DNA from 2 places in the Rahnella sp. JUb53 genome. Region 1 is predicted to be linked to the other one. Evidence: predicted binding sites of a transcription regulator. Region 1 holds the regulator's gene; the other holds the start of a gene.

Region 1 (10,831 bases):
TCATCGTGGCGCATAACGCGAATTTCGATCACAGTTTTCTGATGGCGGCAGCCGAGCGCGCCGGGTTGAAACGTAATCCGTTCCACCCTTTCGCCACATTTGATACTGCGGCGTTAAGCGGACTGGTGCTCGGGCAAACGGTGCTGGCAAAAGCCTGTATCAGCGCGGGAATGGTGTTTGACAGCAGTCAGGCTCACTCTGCACTGTATGACACAGAACGCACTGCTGAGCTGTTCTGTGAGCTGGTGAACCGCTGGAAGCGTCTTGGCGGCTGGCCGTTGCCCCTGACCGCAGAAGAAGCGGAAGACGAAACCGCGCAGCAGGAAAATCAGCAGTAATCCGTACGGCTGGCTGGATCCAGAGATAAAAAAAGAGCGACGCAATGTCGCTCTTTTTGTTTTCACCCTCCTCAAAGGACGGCGGCCTTCTTAGAATTACTCTTCAGAAGATTTATATTTTTCAGCAGTTTCTTTAATCAGCTGCTGCAGTTCGCCGCGCTGAAACATCTCAACCACGATGTCACAACCGCCGACCAGTTCACCATCAACCCACAGCTGCGGGAAAGTTGGCCAGTTAGCAAACTTTGGCATTTCTGCGCGGATATCCGGGTTCTGCAAAATATCAACGTAAGCAAAACGTTCGCCGCAGGCTGAAAGCGCCTGAACAGCCTGAGCGGAAAAACCGCAGCTTGGCAGTTTAGGAGAACCTTTCATGTAAAGCAGGATCGGGTTTTCAGAAACTTGCTTCTGAATTTTTTCAATAGTTGGAGTGGTCATTTCTTGCTTCCTCAAGCCGGTACAGGCTGTCACGGTCATTACTCTTCACGCGCGGCACCCAAAAACGGTGCGCAAACATAATACTTTCTATTGTAACGACGCCAGCCATCAGATAAAAACGCCATTTTTTGTGGGGTCTTTCTCAATACTGGCATTTTATTAAACAATTTTTGGCGGCTGCGCTGAACATCACATATTTAAAGATTCATCGAGAATAACATTTTTGCCGTACGACGATAATGTCAGATTTGCAAAATCGTATTCTTTATCTCAAATATTAAGCTGATGAAAAATGGTCATTTTTTTTACTTAAAATGGCGCTTATTTCGACATAAAAAAAGCTATTAACTTTTTCTCACAATATGATCTAGAATCGAGTCAATTCGTGCTTTTTTGTCGGGTTCTTTTAAGCAATACTCTGACATCCCTGATGTTTAACCCAACCACTCATGGTAACGAAGCTATGCGCTTACTGTTCACGCTTTTTGTGCTGCTCTTTACCCAGCTGTTTCTTAATATGGCTCATGCATCGCCACAGACCCGCGTCTCTGCCGATCAGCGGAAGAGTCATGTTAATTCCGTGACGCCGGAAGAACGGCGAAAGCGAAAGACAGTGGCGGCGAAAACCAGTAAAAAAACAAAAGTCGCACCGGTGACAGAGAAAAAGACTCAGGAAAAAGCATCAAAATCGAAGAAGGTCAGCAGCACCGAACTGGTCAAACGCAAGACAACTTCTGAGAAAAGCGTAAAAACGACCCGGGCCGAAAGCAAAAAAGAAAAAACACTCAGGACAACGCGGGCCGAGAAAAAGACAGATAAAGCCACTAAATCACGAGCGCTTGCCAAAAACAGCAGTGAAAAAATCAGCAAGAAAGAAGCGTATGGCCGACACCGCAAAGGCAAGAAGTTACGCGAAGAAGACACCAAACCTATTACGCTGAGTGCGACACATAAAAAACGCTATCAGCATGCACAACAAACGGCGATGACTAAGCTGATGCACCAGGTCGGCAAACCTTATCGCTGGGGAGGAACTTCTCCGAATACCGGTTTTGATTGCAGCGGTCTGGTCTATTACGCTTACAAAGATTTGATCCGCATTAAAATGCCGCGCACGGCAAACGAGATGTACCACCTGCGCGATGCAGCGCCGGTGAAACGTGGCGAACTTGAAAGCGGTGATCTGGTGTTCTTCAGAATCAACAACCGCGGCGCAGCGGATCATGTGGGTGTTTATGTTGGCAACGGCAAATTCATCCAGTCGCCAAGAACCGGTGAAGACATCAAAATCACCTCACTGGGCGACGATTACTGGCAAGACCACTATGTTGGCGCACGTCGGGTGATGACCCCAAAAACAATCCGATAATAAACAATTCGTTAAGTCTGAGGTTTCGCTAATCAGCCATTGAATAGCACTTAACGAAGAGTTTCTGCAGGGAAGAGTATCGGCGGTAACGGTCACTGCGTAAAATTGAAAAGGGCGATTCCTGTGAAAGGTATCGCCCTTTTTTGTTGCGTCTCACTACTGTCTCACTGCCAGATTAGTTCATCACTGCCGTGAAGCTGAAAGCGATAATCATGAGCAAAGCGCATACCGTGGTGATCAACGATAATTTCAGGTTGCTGTCCATCAAACCCCCTTTCGGATCAAGTTGTGGCGTTTCTTTTAGCCACACTAAATGTGTGCCAACGCATTTTCGCATAATTCACTTTTAAAATCCTCTGCTGAATGAAAATGTGAACATGACAATTTTACTTCCACTTTCATGCATTATAAGAGAAAATTGTCGGTTAACACGCCTGTGTGCCGGTCGATTTCACCCGAGAGCATTTCACGCCTCATTCTGAAGAATCCACCCAATGATTACACTGCCCTTTTAGATGTCCGCAGTGTAATCAACGCAAGCAAACGATTAACATAATGCTAACGTGCTGAAGCACGGAAGTTCAGGAGTCATTCTTTACATGGCAACGATTAAAGATGTCGCAAAGCGCGCTGGCGTTTCCACTACAACCGTGTCGCACGTCATCAATAAAACACGTTTCGTCGCCGAAGAAACCAGGGAAGCGGTGCTGCTTGCCATTAAAGAGCTACATTATTCTCCGAGCGCCGTAGCCCGTAGTCTTAAAGTGAATAACACCAAGACGATTGGTCTGCTGGCAACCTCCAGTGAAGCGCCCTATTTTGCCGAGGTGATTGAAGCCGTCGAGAACAGCTGCTTCTCCAAAGGCTATACGCTGATCTTGTGTAACTCGCACAACAATCTGGAAAAACAACAGGCCTATCTGCAGATGCTGGCGCAAAAACGCGTCGATGGTCTGCTGGTCATGTGCGCGGAATACCCTGACGAATTACTCAATATGCTTGAAGAGTATCGTTCGATTCCGATGGTGGTGATGGACTGGGGCGAAGCGCGTAAAAACTTCACCGACAGCATTATCGATAATGCTTTCGAAGGCGGTTATATGGCCGGACGCTATCTGATCGAACGCGGGCATCGTGATATTGGCGTGATCCCGGGACAGCTGGCGCGTAACACCGGCGGCGGTCGTTTCCAGGGTTTTGTCAAAGCGCTGACGGAAGCCAATATCCCGCTTCGCGAAGAATGGGTGGTTCAGGGCGATTTCGAGCCGGAGTCAGGTTATCAGGCGATGCATAAGATTCTGATGCAGAAACAACGCCCCACCGCCGTCTTCTGCGGGGGCGATGTCATGGCAATGGGCGCAATTTGCGCCGCTGATGAGCTCGGATTGCGCGTCCCGCAGGATATTTCGGTGATTGGTTACGATAACGTGCGTAATGCGCGGTACTTCTCTCCGGCACTGACGACCGTGCATCAGCCGAAAGAACGGTTGGGTGAGATGGCCTTTACTATGTTGCTCGACCGCATCGTCAGCAAACGTGAAGAATCACAGACCATCGAGGTGCATCCGAAACTGGTTGAACGTCGTTCGGTGGCCGATGGCCCGTACCGCGACTATCGCCGTTAATGCTTGCCTTTAATCTTACATAACGCCTGCTTTTGCAGGCGTTTAATTTCTCAGTCCCGCAGCCATTCACGGTTCATCGTTTCTGTATCACCCATATATTCCAGCAACCACGCCAGTGAAGGTGACGGATTGCTCTGGTCCCACGTCAGGCAACATGGGCTGTCAGGGAAGGTATTCTCCAGCGCCAGAACCTGCAATGTCTGCTGTTCAATGTGGTGGCTCACGCGATGTACCGGCATCATTCCTACGCATAAACCTTCACTCAGACATTCAAGCGCGCAGGTCCAGTCCGGCACAACCAGACGCCGCTGGTTATCAAGCGTCCAGGTATCACGCTTGGGCAACGTCCGCGAGGTATCTTCAAGACACAATGCGGGATAAGGCCTGAGCTGGTCATCACTGAGCGCACCCGGTAACTGCGCCAGCGGATGCTGCGGGCTGACCACGCAGTGCCAGTCCATAAACCCCATGTCGCGAAAACTGAAACGACCACCAACCGGTATCGCCCGCGTCGCACCGATTGCCACATCAGCACGTCCGTCAACCAGTGCGTCCCACACACCATTAAACACTTCGGAATGAATAATCAGTTCCGTATCAGGAAAATGACGATAGAAATCCAGCACCAGTCGCCGGGTTCTTGCCGGTTTAACAATTCTGTCGACAGCAATACGTAACTCGCCCCGCCAGCCGTTGGCAACCTGCTGACACTGGCGTCGTGTAGCTATCATTTTTTTTATCAGAACCCGCGCTTCATCCACGAAAACTTTGCCCGCTGGCGTTAAAACGACGTCACGGTGTCGACGTTCAAACAAGGGCACCGCCAGCCATTGTTCGAGCTGACGAACGGTGTAGCTGATGGCAGAAGGCACCCGATGTAGATCCTGTGCCGCCGCACTGAAGCTTCCGGTTCTTGCCACCGCATCAACGACTTCCAGAGCGTATTCTGACCACATATTTTAGCCTTCAATATTTTTGATAGCAGAGTGCAAATATTAACGTTTCACAACGCTGTTATCAAAGCGTTAAAATCTGCCTCCGAACAGATCCCTGCATCAAATCATCTGCAATAAATAAATTAACGAGATAATAATGAAACCCTCCTTTGGATTTATGCTCTATCTGGCTGGCCTGAGCATGCTCGGCTTTTTAGCCACAGATATGTACCTCCCTGCGTTCAGCGCAATGCAAACCAGCCTGATGACCAGTCCGGGAATGATCAGCGCCAGCCTGAGTATTTTTCTCGGCGGATTCGCCATCGGACAATTGCTGTGGGGACCGCTGTCAGACCGCATTGGCCGCAAACCGGTTTTACTGCTCGGTCTGATGCTGTTTGCCGTCGGCTGTCTGGGCGTGATTTGGGTCGAGAACGTGCGCGCCCTTCTGGCGCTGCGTTTCTTACAGGCCATGGGCGTCTGTGCAGCCGCAGTGACCTGGCAGGCAATCGTGGTGGACCGTTTTTCAGCGGATGTCGCTAAAAAAACCTTCGCCAGCATTATGCCTTTAGTGGCACTTTCGCCGGCGCTGGCGCCTTTGCTTGGCGCCTGGGTGCTCAACCATTTTGACTGGGAAGCGATATTTGCCCTGCTGACTGCAGTGGCCGCCTTGTTGCTTATCGCCACCTTCACGCTGCGGGAAAATAAGCCGGCAGAACACAAATCTGCCGACAAAGCGGGCTTTGGCACGTTGCTGAAATCGCGCGTTTACAGCGGTAATGTCATGATTTACGCCGCCTGCTCCGCCGGTTTCTTTGCCTGGCTGACGGGGTCGCCGTTTATTCTGAGCGATATGGGCTATTCGCCGGGCGTGATTGGCCTGAGCTATGTTCCGCAGACCATCGCTTTCCTGCTTGGAGGCTTCGGCTGCAGGTTGCTCATCAGCAAGTTAGATGGGAATAAAATTTTACCCTGGCTGCTGACAGGGTATGGCCTGAGTGTTGCGGGTCTGTTCTGTGTCGCCATGTTCACTGATGCCGGGTTGGTGAGCTTGTTGATCCCGTTCTGTTTCATGGCTCTGGTGAATGGCGCAATCTATCCAATTGTTGTGGCAAATGCATTAATGCCATTTCCTGCTAATACAGGGAAAGCGGCTGCGTTGCAAAATACCCTGCAATTGGGATTGTGTTTCCTCGCCAGTTTGCTGGTTTCCGCATTTATTGCGCAACCATTAATAGCGACAGTCACCACCATGCTGTCTACACTATTGTTGGTAGTTTTGGGCCGGTGGATGTCTGTGCGACACAAAAATCCGCAATATACTGAGCAAAAGTCGGAGCAGGAAGCCTGAGCAAGCTTTGAAAGTTAATCGTTATAATGACCATAAGTTACAATCACTTAATGGTCATTTTCATTCATGACGATTAACTATTGAGAATGCCTGCGGGCGAGCCTATACTCAACAAAACCCAATAAAATAGCATTTTTACAAAACTTTTATTACATACTTAAGCCGGACGCGAGGAATGCGTCACACTATTTTTCCTAGTACGTTTTTCAAGGATGATTTTCCTGCGCGACTTGTGCCCGCAGGCGTTCTTCTAAATTTCCTCTGTTGGTGTCGGATATCGGACGAGGCGCTAGTCGTCTGTTCTCATAAAGACCTGCAAAAAATAGCCTTTGCTTTTCCCGGCAGGTTAATAAATCAGAAGAGAAAGTGATGGAGAAGCTATGAGTTCATCGTGTATAGAAGACCTAAGCATTCAGGATAATCAGTGGTATCGGATAGCCAGTGAAATGCTGGCAATGGCAGACATCCAGGTAAATGGTAATCGCCCTTTCGACCTTAAAGTAAAAAACACTGACTTTTTTAAGCGTGTTTTACAGGAAGGTTCTCTGGGTCTGGGTGAAAGCTATATGGATGGTTGGTGGGAATGCGACCGCCTTGATATTTTTTTCCAGCGTGTTCTCCGTGCAGGTTTGGAAAATAAACTGCCCCACCATTTTAAAGACACTCTGCGGGTAGCCGCGGCACGCCTGACCAATTTGCAATCGCGTAAACGTGCATGGATTGTCGGCAAAGAGCATTATGATCTGGGCAACGATTTATTCACACTGATGCTCGACCCGTATATGCAATATTCCTGTGGCTACTGGAAAGAAGCAACAACGCTGGAAGAAGCGCAGGAAGCAAAACTCAAAATGATCTGCGATAAACTGCAATTAAAACCGGGGCAGCGTTTGCTCGATATTGGTTGCGGCTGGGGTGGATTGTCAGAGTTTGCGGCACGCAATTATGGTGTCAGTGTCGTTGGTGTCACTATTTCCGCAGAACAACAAAAGCTCGCGCAAAAAAGATGTGAAGGACTGGATGTCACCATCCTCCTACAGGATTACCGTGACCTCAACGATCAGTTTGACCGGATTGTCTCGGTCGGGATGTTCGAGCATGTCGGTCCGAAGAATTACCAGACATACTTTAATGTCGCCAAACGTAATATCAAACCTGACGGCATTTTCCTGCTGCACACTATTGGTTCTAACAAAACAGATCTTAACGTCGACCCGTGGATTGATAAATATATCTTCCCGAACGGCTGCCTGCCTTCTGTTCAGCAAATTGCGCAAACCAGCGAATCTTTGTTTGTCATGGAAGACTGGCACAATATCGGCGCGGATTATGACCGTACACTGATGGCGTGGCATGAACGTTTCCAGAAACACTGGCCTGAACTGGCAGAAAAATATGGCGATCGTTTCCACCGCATGTTCACGTATTATCTCAATGCCTGCGCAGGGGCATTCAGGGCTCGTGATATTCAGCTCTGGCAAGTGGTATTCAGTCCTGAAGGCGTTGACGGCGGAATGCGCGTTCCACGTTAATCCCCTTTGACAGCAACTGAACGACATAAAAAAACCGGACCTGAAAGTCCGGTTTTTCTTTTTGCAGTCTCTGCGAAATCTGGATGGAAATGATGTTATTCAGACTTCTCGATCATGGCTTGCGCGGTAGCAATTGCAGCTTCACGGCTGGCCAGAACGCGTTCGACCGTATCGACAATGGCCTGAGTCTGCGGGTCGATTTCGATATTGATTTTATCGCCCAGACGTTTAGTCCCCAGCGTGGTGCGTTGCAACGTTTCCGGAATTAAATGTACGCAGAAACGGGTACGGGTGACTTCGCCGACGGTCAGACTAATACCATCAATGCCGATATAACCTTTATGTAATACATACTTCATCAGATCTTCATGTGGCATACGGAACCAGATCTGCCGGTTATTTTCTGACGTCAAAATCTTCGCCACTTCTGCGGTACAAATAATATGTCCCGACATCAGATGGCCGCCGATTTCATCATTGAAACGCGCAGCACGTTCCAGATTCACAGAGTCGCCGACGTTGAGATCATCCAAATTGGTCAGACGAAGCGTTTCTTTGATCAGGTCGAAGCTGACCAGGTCGCCATTGACCTCTGTCACCGTCAGGCAGCAACCATTATGTGAAACAGAAGCGCCCAGTTCCAAATTGTCGAGCATATCTTCCGGCATGCGAACAACGTGGGTTCTGAAATTAGGTTTTTCGTCGATCGATACGACCGTTCCGGTTCCCTGAACAATTCCGGTAAACATAGTCTTTCCTCAATTCATAAGTCTGCTGTATTAAAAACGAAACTCTTGTCAGTTTGCCGCAGATTTAATGGAAAGCCAAATCTTCACGGGCAGAAATAGCACCCTCTGCTTTCATTTCATTATTTAACCGCTTGTTAACAGCTTTATTTGCTTAAAAATACCGACAATGTACAATCTTCGGACTATTTCCCACTCTTTATTGCCACCCTTCGTGGCGTTTTTTATTCAGTATAATCAACGAAAAAAGGTGTATCTGTGCAGAAGTACCTTGCAGAGGCGCGGATTTTATTAGCGCTTGCCATTCCGGTCATCCTTGCGCAAATCGCTCAGACTTCCATGGGCGTTGTCGACACCATAATGGCCGGTTCGGTCAGTGCCACGGACATGGCCGCCGTCGCCGTCGGGACCTCCATCTGGTTGCCCGCGATCTTATTCGGACATGGTTTGTTACTGTCCCTGACGCCAACCATCGCGCACTTAAACGGTGCCGGTCGTCGCGACAAAATTGGTCATCAGGTTCAGCAGGGATTCTGGCTGGCCTCCGGCGTGTCCGTGCTGGTCATCGCCGTACTCTATCAGTGCGACCATATCCTCGGCCTGATGCACAATATTGATCCGGAGCTGAAAGAAAAGGCTGTCGGTTATTTGCATGCCATCATGTGGGGCGCTCCGGGTTATTTGTTCTTCCAGGTGCTGCGCGACCAGTGTGAAGGCTTGTCCAAAACCAAGCCGGGGATGGTATTTGGCTTTATCGGTTTACTGGTGAATATTCCCGTTAACTATATTTTCATCTACGGTAAATTCGGCGCGCCTGCCCTTGGCGGTGTCGGCTGCGGCGTCGCCACGGGCACCGTCTACTGGGTAATGTTCTTTATGATGCGATTTTATGTCCGTCATAACCGTGCCCTGCGTGACACTCAGCCTGTTTCGCGTTTTGCCAAACCCGACTGGGCGACACTACGCCGTCTTTCACAACTCGGCCTGCCGATTGCACTGGCATTATTCTTCGAAGTCACGCTGTTCGCTATCGTGGCCCTGCTGGTTTCTCCGCTGGGGATCGTGGCCGTGGCCAGCCATCAGATAGCCCTTAACGTCGGCTCACTGATGTTTGTCGTACCACTTTCACTCGGTGTGGCAGCGACAATTCGGGTGGGTTCAAAGCTTGGGGAATCTTCCGTTGAAGGTGCGAAAGTCGCCGCTTATACCAGTATCGTGACCGGTATTCTCATGGCCTGTTGCACCGCGACGACGGCGATTTTGTTCCGTGAACACATTGCCGCGCTGTATAACGACAGCCCGGAAGTGGTGATGCTGGCCTCGCACCTGCTTATTTTTGCGGCGTTATTCCAGATTTCAGACGCCATCCAGGTGATTGGCAGCGGCATTCTGCGCGGCTATAAAGATACACGCTCTATCTTCTATATTACGTTCATCGCCTATTGGGTGCTGGGACTGCCGGTCGGTTACATGCTGGGCCTTACCGATTTGCTGGTGCCGAGAATGGGACCAAGTGGTTTCTGGTGCGGATTTATTCTGGGACTGACCTTTGCGGCGCTAATGATGACCTTGCGCATGCGCTGGTTGCAGAAGCAACCGTCCTACACAATTTTGCAAAAAGCCGGTCGCTGATCCTCTGCTCTTGCCCACGCGCTGAAATTATCTCCTGGAAGCGCGTGGTTTTTAGGGTCTGCATAGTGGCTGTTATGCCTAAAAAAACAACGCAATGCGCATTAGCTCGACAGTCACGCACAATATGACAGGAAAATGTCTTTTTTCCCTTGCCAGTATTCAGAGAGGTCGTTAATATTCGTCCCCGTCGCCAACACTGGCTGACAAACAGAAAAACGATGCGTCCGTAGCTCAGTTGGTTAGAGCACCACCTTGACATGGTGGGGGTCGGTGGTTCGAGTCCACTCGGACGCACCAATTTTCTCGCAGTACCGTTGCATGATGTGCGTCCGTAGCTCAGTTGGTTAGAGCACCACCTTGACATGGTGGGGGTCGGTGGTTCGAGTCCACTCGGACGCACCAAAGCAACGTTCTCTCTTTCCTACCTGATGTAAACCTGATTCGCCTCCCAACACTAAAATCCCTGAACGTTCTGCCTGCTTTTCTTCAGTGCTCTTCGATGACATGTGTTTGTATTTTTTTACGATTATTTGTTACTTGTGTTATTTGCGATCGCGCGGTGAAAAAAATGTTGTGACCTGCTGACTGATACGCTGCCCGCATTGATTGAATTCAAAACAACGTTCCGATATCTCTCCTAAGCTTGCGCAACATCACGTTTTTTATTTGGTTTCCCAACCCGTTCCCCTCTATAATACGCATCGTCTCTTCGATTGAATGGTTTCAGCCCCTTGATCTGTCGATATCGCCCCAATAAAAGCGTGACTACTCCAGTAGCGATGATAAATCGCACAAATCGCTATGCTTTGGCTGAACTTACTACACCATTCCTTTCACAGTCTTCTACGCTTAGTAATGATTTGAT
Region 2 (10,831 bases), on a different contig from region 1:
ATTGGTTCTATCCTGCGGCAGGTCGGTCAGGTCTTACAGCAGGTAAGCAGGGCGCTGGAAGTGATGGTTCTGCTGGTGATGCTGTGCGGTGGATTGTTATTACTCGCACAGATTCAGGTCGGCATGCGTCAGCGCCGTCAGGAGCTGATCGTTTACCGCACTCTGGGGGCCAGCAAAAAAATGCTGCACCGGACGCTGTGGTGTGAGTTTGCCGTACTTGGTCTGGTGGCGGGTATCGCTGCCGCGATTGGCGCGGAAGCCGCACTGTGGCTGCTGCAACGCAAAGTGTTCGATTTCCCGTGGGAACCGAATTACCTGATGTGGATTGCGGTGCCGGTGGTTAGCGCGGTGTTGTTGTCCGTCTGCGGTGGCTGGCTGGGTGTGCGGTTGTTGCGGGGGCGGGCATTATTCCGGCAATACGACTCGTAACCGTCATACTTCGAGCCACAGGTGCGTTGGCTGCGTTTAGTCACCCGAATCACTTACCTGAGTAAGCTCATCGGGATTCCTTGACTTGCCGCCTTCCTGTAACTCGAATTATTTAGGTTACCAGAGCATCTCCTTTTAATAAGGAGGTGCTCAAATCAAAGCTTTTCAACTGCCCATTCAATGCCGCTGGCGTATTCTGACGGCAGCATCGGGAGCAGTGCGTTGAGAGTGTCTTTCAGCAGGCTGGCGCTGGCGTCGTTGAGATTCAGGTGTCCGACTTTACGACCCGGACGCACGTCTTTCTCGTACCAGTGCAGATTGACCAGCGGCAGGCTCAGCCACTCTTCTGACACATCCGTGCCAATCAGATTCACCATCACCGACGGCGTACTGACGACCGGTTTCGGCAGCGGCAGACCAAGGATGGCGCGCAAATGCATCTCAAACTGGCTGTAGGACGCGCCGTTTTGCGTCCAGTGACCGCTGTTGTGAACGCGCGGAGCCAGCTCATTGATCAGCAAACCTTCGCTGACCACGAAACATTCCATCGCCATCACGCCGACATAATTCAGTTCGTTGAGAATGGCTGACAGCATGCTTTCTGCCTGCTGTTGCAGGGCTGTGTCCGGCTGCGGCAATGCGACGCTGGTGCGCAAAATGCCGTCCTGATGCAGGTTGTGGGTCAGCGGATAAAACACAGTGTTGCCGTCGTGACCGCGTGCGCCCACCAGCGAAACTTCGCCGGAAAAATTGATGCCCTGCTCAACGATGCATTCGCCGTAGCAATCCTGTGGCAGAGTCTTTTCTTCGCCAGAACGTAAGCGCCACTGACCACGGCCGTCGTACCCGCCGACGCGACGTTTAACAATCGCCAGTTCGCCAAGCTGAGAGAAAACCTGCGGCCATTCGGCGGCATCAGCCAGCAACTGCCACGGCGCAGTTGCCAGACCGAGCTGGTCGAGCAACTGTTTTTGCGTCAGGCGGTCAGCCAGACGTGGGAAAGTCTCGCGGTTAACAAACGCGTTGTGCGTTGCCAGTTCGCGGGTCAGTGCAGTTTCCGGCCAGCGTTCGATTTCAGCGGTGATCACGCTTTGCTGATATGGCACGGCTTCCGGTTCGGCATCAAGTCCGACGGGATATACGGCGATGCCCAGCGGTTCACCAGCCTGACGCAGCATCCGGCCTAACTGACCGTTTCCAAGGACGCAAACCGGCTTCATGCTTCCTCCCGCGGATCGGGATTATTCAGCACTTCGTCAGTTTGTGCAGTGCGCCATGCAGCCAGATTTTTAGCAATCTCAGCATCGTGAAGCGCCAGAATTTGTGCGGCCAGCAAAGCGGCGTTAGCAGCACCGGCTTTTCCGATCGCCAGCGTACCGACCGGAATACCACGTGGCATTTGTACGATGGAATACAGACTGTCGATGCCACTCAGGGCAGCACTCTGAACCGGAACACCGAGTACCGGCACCAGCGTTTTTGCCGCCAGCATGCCTGGTAAATGTGCTGCGCCACCGGCACCCGCGATGATCACATCAAAGCCATTGGCAGAAGCCTGCTCAGCGAAAGTGAACAATTTATCCGGTGTGCGGTGAGCGGAGACGATATCGACATGGAAAGGAATATTCAGCGTTGTGAGAACTTCGGCGGCGAACTGCATGGTCGCCCAGTCACTTTTAGACCCCATAACGATGGCGATTTTTGCCGGGGTAACGTTGGATGACATGTCTTTAAAGCTCCTGTGATTCGGAAATAGAAACTGCGAGGGCGCAAATGATAACACGCTCCGAGAGGGAGGAAAACGGTTGCGTGGCCGGAAAACGGCGCATTTTTGATGAGAAGTTGGCGGCAGATTTGTATAATCCAAACCAATATATTAAAGACAAACTTGAGTGGAAACTGATTTATGACGCAGGCTTTACTGGCACCGATTTATGATTTTCTTCACTGTGAAACGCCCGCTCTGTGGGTGGATGTGGCGCTGGAAAATCAGACAGTCATGCTGATTGACCACGCTAACTGTGAAAAGAAAGCGGCGGCGACGGCGATGAGCCTGATGACGAAATATCTGGACCGCACCGAACTGCTATTTTGTGCGGCGCGTCTGGCGCGTGAAGAACTTCATCACTTTGAACAAGTGGTGGAAATCATGCAAAAACGCAATATCACCTACACCCAGCTTTCACCATCGCGCTACGCCAGCGGCATGATTAAACATACCCGCCATCACGATGATCTGAATATTCTGGTCGACCGGCTGATCATCGGCGCATACATCGAAGCGCGCTCTTGCGAGCGTTTTGCCAAAATAGCGCCGCATCTCGATGAAACCTTGTCGCGTTTTTACACTTCGCTGCTGCGTTCTGAATCACGGCATTTTGCCGATTATCTGGCGCTGGCAGAGCAATATGCCGGAACGGATATTAGTGAGCGGGTAGAGGAGTTTGGCAGGATTGAAGCGGAACTGATCTTAACCCCGGACGAGCAGTTCCGCTTCCACAGCGGTGTACCCGTCTGCGGACTTAAAACGGGAAGCTGATCAGCTCGACGTTATCGGCGGTGACTTTCACCATCGAACCTTCTTCGTGCCATGCGCCGAGTACCACACGATGGCCGGTTTTGTTTCCGAGCGGGACATCGTGAATGGCTGGCCGATGGGTATGGCCGTGGATCATCCACTCGACGCCAGCCATCTGCATTTCGCTGACCACCGCCTGCGAGTTCACATCCATAATCTCCAGTGATTTACCCTGATTCGACGCCTTACTGTTAGCGCGCATTCTGGCAGCAATGCCCAGTCGCCATTTCAGTGGCAGCATCAGGAAAAGTTTCTGGATAAACGGATTGTGGACTTTTTTGCGGAAGTTTTGATACGCGACATCGTCGGTACACAGCGTGTCGCCGTGCAGGATCAGGATGCGGCGTCCGTACAGCTCGAGCACTTTTTTCTCCGGCAGCAGCGTCATCAGGCTGTCGCGGGCGAAACGTCTGCCGAGCAGAAAATCGCGGTTGCCGTGAATAAAGAAGCAGGGCACGCCTTGCTGATGCAAATGATTCAGTGCGGCGGAGATTTCTGCGTGAAGTGGCTGCGGATCGTCGTCGCCAATCCAGGCTTCGAACAGGTCGCCGAGAATGTACAGAGCATCGGCCTGTGGCGCATCTTCACGTAGAAAACGAAGGAAACCGGCAGTGATTGCCGGTTCCTGTGCGCAAAGATGGATATCTGCGATAAAAAACGTGGTCATGCCGACGTGTTCTTAAAAACGTCGGTTATTCGCTGACTGTCACGCTTTTGATCACAACATCTTCTTTTGGAACGTCCTGGTGCATACCGCTGCGGCCCGTTTTGACGGCTTTGATCGCGTCAACCACGTCCTGACCTTCAACCACTTCTGCGAATACGCAGTAGCCCCAACCCTGCGCGTTTTTACCGCTGTGGTTCAGGAAATCGTTGTCAGTGACGTTGATAAAGAACTGTGCGGTAGCAGAATGTGGATCGTTGGTACGCGCCATCGCCAGCGTGCCTTTGGTGTTTTTCAGGCCGTTGTCTGCTTCGTTATCGATAGGTGCATCGGTGTTTTTCTGGTTCATGCCTGGCTCAAAACCGCCGCCCTGGATCATGAAGCCGTTAATCACACGGTGGAAAATTGTGTTGTCGTAGAAGCCTTTACGGCAATAGTTCAGGAAGTTTTCAACCGTGGCTGGCGCTTTGTCAGCGAAAGTTTTAATGACGATGTCGCCGTGGTTGGTGTGGAAAGTGACCATAATTATCATCCTGCTAATGTTGATGTGTGCTCTGTGTCAGAGCGGCTACTATAGCCTTTTCTTATACCATAACTCAAAAGTTGCCGTCAGCAGCGCCTTTATGACCACTAAAGCCCGTCCGGCGGCCTTATGCCGTTTCGGTGAAATCATTTTCGTTATATTATGGCCGTTAGTGTCGCTTAAATGCGCCAACGTCATTTTCTACGCCCAACACACGGAATAGCCTGATGCTGAAGATTTTTAATACCCTGAGTCGCCAAAAAGAGGAATTCAAGCCAATTCATGCCGGTAAAGTCGGGATGTACGTGTGTGGGATCACTGTTTACGACCTGTGTCATATCGGCCACGGTCGCACCTTTGTCTCTTTCGACGTGGTATCGCGTTACCTGCGTTACGTCGGTTATGACCTGAAATACGTGCGTAACATCACCGATATTGACGACAAAATCATTAAACGTGCCGCTGAGAATGGCGAAACCTTTATGGCATTGACCGATCGTATGATCGCCGAAATGCACGCGGATTTTGCTGCACTGAACATTCTGCCGCCGGATTCTGAGCCTCGCGCCACCGGTCACATTCATGAAATCATCGATATCGTACAGAAGCTGATCGACCGTGATCACGCGTATGTGGCGTCGAACGGCGACGTGATGTTCTGGGTGGAGAGCGATCCGGATTACGGCGTGTTATCCCGTCAGGATCTGGATCAGTTGCAGGCGGGCGCCCGCGTTGAAGTTGAAGCCAACGTGAAACGCAATCCGATGGACTTTGTGCTGTGGAAAATGTCCAAGCCGGGTGAGCCGAGCTGGACGTCACCGTGGGGCGAAGGCCGTCCGGGCTGGCATATCGAATGTTCTGCTATGAACTGCAAACAGCTTGGCGCGCATTTCGATATCCACGGCGGCGGTTCTGACCTGATGTTCCCGCACCACGAAAACGAAATTGCTCAGTCCAGCTGCGCACACGACGGTCCGTATGTTAACACCTGGATGCACTCCGGCATGGTGATGATCGACCGCGAAAAGATGTCCAAGTCACTGGACAACTTCTTTACCGTGCGCGATGTGCTGAAATATTACGACGCCGAAAGCGTGCGTTACTTCCTGATGTCTGGCCATTACCGCAGCCAGCTGAACTACAGCGAAGAGAACCTGAAACTGGCACGTACCTCGATGGAACGTTTGTATACCGCGCTGCGCGGTACGGACGTTACTGCAACGCCAGCCGGTGGTGAGGCTTTCGTGGCGCGTTTTCGTGCGGCAATGGACGACGATTTCAACACGCCGGAAGCCTATTCCGTGCTGTTCGATATGGCGCGCGACATCAACCGCCTGAAAGCGGAAGATATGGCGGCGGCCAACGGTCTGGCAGCAGAATTGCGTCAGCTGGCGGGCGTGCTGGGCTTGCTGGAGCAGGATCCGGAGCAGTTCCTGAAATCTGGTGCGCAGGCGGACAACGACGATGAAGTCGCCGAAATCGAAGCGTTGATCAAACAGCGTAACGATGCCCGCGCCAGCAAAGACTGGGGTATGGCGGATAAAGCGCGCGATCGTCTGAATGAAATGGGCATCGTGTTAGAAGACGGCGCCAACGGCACCACCTGGCGTCGTAAGTAATCTCCTTCATACCTGAAGCCGCAGGAGCGTTGGCTGCGTTCGCGAACCCGAATGACTGACTTGTGTCAGCTCATCGGGATTCGTTCACTTGCCGCCTTGCTGCAACTCCAGTTATTTTGGAGATGCGAGACATATAGCCTCCTTCCGGGAGGCTTTTTTATAAGGATCATCCTGTGACCCAAATGCTTCTGACGTATCAGCCTCCGTATGACTGGCAGTGGATGACGGCGTTTCTCGGTGCGCGTGCGTTGCAGGGCATCGAGCAGCAGGACGGCGACTATTATCAGCGGACGCTGGCGGTCATACACAACGGCGTGCGGCTGACCGGCTGGTTGCGGCTGCGGCCTTTGGCGGACATTAACAGCGTCGAACTTGAGATTTCGCCGTCGCTTGAGCCGGTGACGGATAGCGTGGCAAAGCAGGTGCGGCGTTTACTGGATCTCGATGCGCAGCCATTACTTATCGCTGAGGGTTTAGGTCGGCTGGCTGAAAACGCCGTGGGATTACGTCTGCCGGGCTGCGTGAACCGTTTTGAGCTGACGGTCAGGGCCATTCTCGGGCAACTGGTCAGTGTGAAAATGGCCGCGACGCTGGCAACCCGGCTGACTGAAAAATGGGGCGAGCCGGTGAGCACGCCGTTCGCGGCGCTGACGCATTTGTTTCCGTCTCCGGCGGCGATGGCGAAATTAACGGTCGATGATTTACGCGGTATCGGCGTGCAGGCCAAACGCGCAGCCTGTCTGATCAATATTGCGCAGGCGGTGGAAGAAGGGCGGTTGCCGCTCGATGACATTACCGATGTGCAGGAAGGTGTCAGATTACTGCTGGCGATGCCGGGAATTGGCAGCTGGACGGCCAGTTATGTGGCGATGCGGGCATGGTCTGCGCCGGACGTTTTTCTTGGCGGTGATTATCTGATTAAACAGCGTTTTCCGGGCATGACGCCGGGGAAAATTGCCCGCTATGCCGAAGTCTGGAAACCGTGGCGCACTTACGCCACGCTGCATTTATGGTTCAATAACGACTGGCAACCGGATATGCCTTAATCCGCGCGGGTTAAGTTTTTTCAGGCGGGAAAATGCTGCCTTCGGTATGAACGGTGGCAGTTTTCTGTTGCGGCTCATAGCGGAAAACCCGTCCCCGTCCGTTATTTTTGGCGGTATAACAGGCCTTATCCGCCTGCGCCATGTACTCGCTGCCGCTGACGGTGGGGTCATTCATCTTCGTTAATCCGGCGCTGGCACCGATGCGGTAAATTTTGTCTTCCCAGATAAATTCGAACTGATTGATTTCACTCACCAGTTTCGAGAGGGTGTTCAAACCCTGTTCCACCGGACAATCAAATAAGATCAGCGCAAACTCATCGCCGCCCAGCCGCGCGAGGCGGTCACTGTTGCGCATGTGTTCCTGCATCAGCGTACTGATCTGACGTAACAGTTCGTCACCGGCGGCGTGCCCGGCCGTGTCATTAATCGCTTTGAAATGATCCAGATCGATAAACGCCAGACAGTGCGACTGACGCGCAGTGGCTATCAGATTCAGTGCTTTTTTCAGGCTGGATTCGAAACTGCCACGGTTCGACAATCCGGTCAGTAAATCGTGGGACGCGCTGTAGCTCAGCCTGCGCATCAGCTCGCGCGATCTGCTGACGTCCTGCAATACCAGCACGATGCCGATCGGTTCATCTTTCAACGTACGCAGCGGAGACACCGCCAGCTGGACATCAAACAGACCGGTATGATGGCCATGCAACACCAGTGAACGCTCAACGGAAGAGTGAAGATTTTCGTTGATATCAAAGTGCAGCAGATTGTCGATTAGCGGACCATCCTGCCCTTTGCTGATGAGTACAATGCGGTTCACCGGCTGGCCCTGCGCCTGTTCCTCTGTCCATCCGGTCATTTTCTCCGCCACCGGATTCATGAACGTGATATTCATATTCCGGTCGGTGGAAATCACCGCCTCGTTGATGGAATTGAGGGTGATGTGCATGAGTTCTTTCTCTTCATGCAGCGCTTCCGAAAGACGCTTATTGGTCATTTCGGTATGTTTGAGCTCGTTGATATCTTCAATCTGAGAAATGAAATACAGCGGATTGTGTTCTTCATCGCGCACCAGCGACACGGCGAGTAATGCCCAAATCACTTCTCCGTTACGGCACAGGTAGCGTTTTTCCATGGTGTAGGTCTGGATTTCATCGTTAAGCAGTTGCTCCAGCATCGCCAGATCCTTGCCCAAATCCTCCTGATAAGTAATTTCCTGGAAGGTCAGCGTGGTGAGATATTCCGCCTCATACCCCAGCAGATTACACAGCGATTTATTGACCTGCAGCAGCCTGCCTTGCGGGGATACCAGCGCCATGCCGATTGCCGAGTATTCCATCGCGTTGCGAAAACGATTTTCACTTTGCGTGATATGCGATTTCTCTGCCCGCAGGGCGTGCATCGCCATCGCCATGGCGTTTGCCGGAGTCAGGATCAGCAGCAGTGGCAGGAAAATCAGCCCCTGAGGAATTTGTACGACGGTATGCGGCTGCACGGAAACAATGCCGCTGGTGTGCAGTAAAGCAATCATCAGCGTCATGCACAGGAAAATAATGAACGCTTCGATGCGGGGTAAACGAATGGCGCACCACAACAGCGGAATGGTGATAAAGGCAAAGGTATAAGGCAGCCATTTGAGCGCCAGAAAACCTGCCGCCAGCGTGATGATGAGCGTCAGAAGCAATCCAAAAAAACGCCCGGAAGTCAGGTTTTTCCTGAAATAACCGCGCTGATAAACCAGCCCGAGCGGGGTAAGCGCCAGGATTGCGACAGCTTCAGACATGAACCAGGTGGCAAAACGACTTTGCAATTCCACCGGCGATTGAATGTGCAGGATAAACAGCATCATGATTAATGAGCTGACCAGTGGACAGAAAATGACCGCAACCATCAGGAATCTGACCCAGTAACCGAGGCCGGTAAGGGGATCCTGCTCCGGCAACAATCGCCGCAACAATGCCGCGCAAAATGCGGCTTCAAAAAGATTGTTAAGCAGATAAGGCAGATAGCGCAGGAAAGGCGTGCCCAGAACGGAATGTGCCGCTGCAATGCCTAACGCGCTGGCACACAGTAACGGCAGCCAGTCGCGGTAGCGATGGCGAAACAGAACAGGGATCATCAGCGCCGTTGGCAGCCACAAGCCTGCAAGGCTGGACGATTTCTGGATCACGCTCATACAGGCGAGCGCCAGCAGGCAGACAGAAATGCCTAACAGTACGTGAGATGTCCAGTTCGTCCGGCTTATTGTGATCGAGGGTGGTTTGCTTTTTTCCACGGTGAAAACCTTTTTCTGACTGGTGTTTGGATCCAGAACAGTTGCAGTGATGGTCGTTTTTGTATTTTTTTATCACTCAGGCGTCATCATGAGCACAAACGATGACACGTACTCTCAATATCGTTATCAGTATCGGAAAAGCGTGACTAATTATTAATATAAATTTTACGTTACGTTGGAATAGTTGACGAATATTCCGGCCGGATGGCCGGAATAAGAGGGTCAGAGCAGGAAAATGGTGGCGAGGCCGAGGAAGATAAAGAATCCACCGGTATCTGTCAGGGCAGTTATCATCACGCTGGAACCGACCGCAGGGTCGCGCCCCAGACGCACCATGGTCAGCGGAATGACCACACCCATCAGTGCTGCCAGCAGCAGATTCAGCACCATCGCCAGCGTCATTACGGCGCCCATTTCCCAGTCGCTGTACAGCAGCCAGGTCACCACGCCCATCAGTCCGCCCCAGACGAGGCCGTTAATCAGCGCGACGCCCAGTTCCCTGAACATCAGGAACTTCAGGTTACCGAGCTGGACATGGTGCAGGGCCAGTCCGCGGACAATCATGGTGATGGTTTGATTGCCTGTATTCCCGCCGATGCCGGCAACAATTGGCATCAGGGCAGCCAGCGCCACCAGTTGTGAAATCGTATGTTCAAACAAACCTATCACGCGCGATGCAACGAAGGCCGTACACAGATTGATCGCCAGCCACGCCCAGCGATTACGCACCGCTTTAGTGACCGGTGAAAAGACATCCTCTTCCGGGCTCAGCCCCCCCATGCGGCGTAAATTGCTGTCGGTGTCGTTATTGACGAAATCGACGATTTCTTCCACCGTCAGACGTCCCATCAGCTTGCCTTTTTTGTCCACCACCGGCGCAGTGATCAGATCATAACGTTCGAACGCACTGGCGGCGTCTTCGGCTTTATCTTCTGGCTCAAAACTGGTGAGATCGGTGACCATGACGTCTGAAACCAGCGTATGCGGCGGGTTCAGCAAAATCGTCGTCAGCGGCAGTTCGCCTAATAACGTGTTTTTACGGTCAGTGATAAACAGCTTATCGGACGCTTCCGGGATGGCTTTATTCAGGCGCAGAAAGCGCTGCACGGTGCCGAGAGAAACATCAGGGCGAACCGTCAGCAGCTCGAAGTCCATGATCCTGCCGACGCACTCTTTATTGAATTTCATCACCTCGCGAACTTTATCGCGCTGACGCGGATCCAGTGAGGTAAGCACGCGGCCCGTCAGGTCACGCGGCAGATATTCGGCCAGATAGACCTGATCATCCACGTCCAGCAGAGACATGGTTTTCAGCAGGTCTTTGTCGCTCATTTCCTCAATGAGGCTGTCCCAGACGGTTTCAGAGACTTCGACCAGCGCCTTACCGCGGGCAGCGGGTTCAACCAGCCGCCACAACGCGAGGCGTTCGTGAATGGGTAACGCTTCCAGCACATCCGCCACGTCAGCGGCATGGAGTTTCTGCACCCGCGAGCTCAGCTCCGCGGTGTAATCCATCAGCCTGGCGCGGGTGGCATCATCAACGTCAATTTCTTCACCGAGAATGCTGTCAGCAAGATCATCGGTGTTAAGCAGGAGATCGAGGATCCGGCCACGACTCTCGGCGAGTTTTTGTCCGTAACTTTTTGGTTTTTCGGCAGACATTCGGGATCCTTAGTCCTTATGGTAGCGGCAGGTCTTGA

The links. The regulator PurR, encoded in region 1, represses purine synthesis genes. The targets are predictions, from matches to a motif close to CANGCAAACGTTTGCNTG.
Region 2: purE (5-(carboxyamino)imidazole ribonucleotide mutase) is a predicted target of PurR. The motif match lies at 2,224-2,241, and genes of this name have one in related genera.

Annotation. Positions count from the first base shown of each region.
Region 1 covers NZ_SLYT01000001.1:322,050-332,880, reverse strand. The annotation lists gene rnt (ribonuclease T) at 1-338, shown strand, start outside; gene EC840_RS01625 (Grx4 family monothiol glutaredoxin) at 435-776, opposite strand; gene EC840_RS01620 (C40 family peptidase) at 1,240-2,145, shown strand; gene purR (HTH-type transcriptional repressor PurR) at 2,745-3,770, shown strand; gene punR (DNA-binding transcriptional activator PunR) at 3,821-4,726, opposite strand; gene punC (purine nucleoside transporter PunC) at 4,863-6,056, shown strand; gene cfa (cyclopropane fatty acyl phospholipid synthase) at 6,437-7,588, shown strand; gene EC840_RS01590 (riboflavin synthase subunit alpha) at 7,684-8,337, opposite strand; gene EC840_RS01585 (MATE family efflux transporter) at 8,593-9,966, shown strand; tRNA gene EC840_RS01580 (tRNA-Val) at 10,187-10,263, shown strand; tRNA gene EC840_RS01575 (tRNA-Val) at 10,292-10,368, shown strand.
Region 2 covers NZ_SLYT01000003.1:399,134-409,964, forward strand. The annotation lists gene ybbP (putative ABC transporter permease subunit YbbP) at 1-429, shown strand, start outside; gene purK (5-(carboxyamino)imidazole ribonucleotide synthase) at 585-1,649, opposite strand; gene purE (5-(carboxyamino)imidazole ribonucleotide mutase) at 1,646-2,155, opposite strand; gene miaE (tRNA isopentenyl-2-thiomethyl-A-37 hydroxylase MiaE) at 2,336-2,968, shown strand; gene lpxH (UDP-2,3-diacylglucosamine diphosphatase) at 2,952-3,674, opposite strand; gene ppiB (peptidylprolyl isomerase B) at 3,700-4,194, opposite strand; gene cysS (cysteine--tRNA ligase) at 4,422-5,813, shown strand; gene alkA (DNA-3-methyladenine glycosylase 2) at 5,996-6,859, shown strand; gene EC840_RS09620 (PAS domain S-box protein) at 6,870-9,131, opposite strand; gene mgtE (magnesium transporter) at 9,354-10,793, opposite strand; gene EC840_RS09630 (YfgG family protein) at 10,803-10,831, opposite strand, start outside.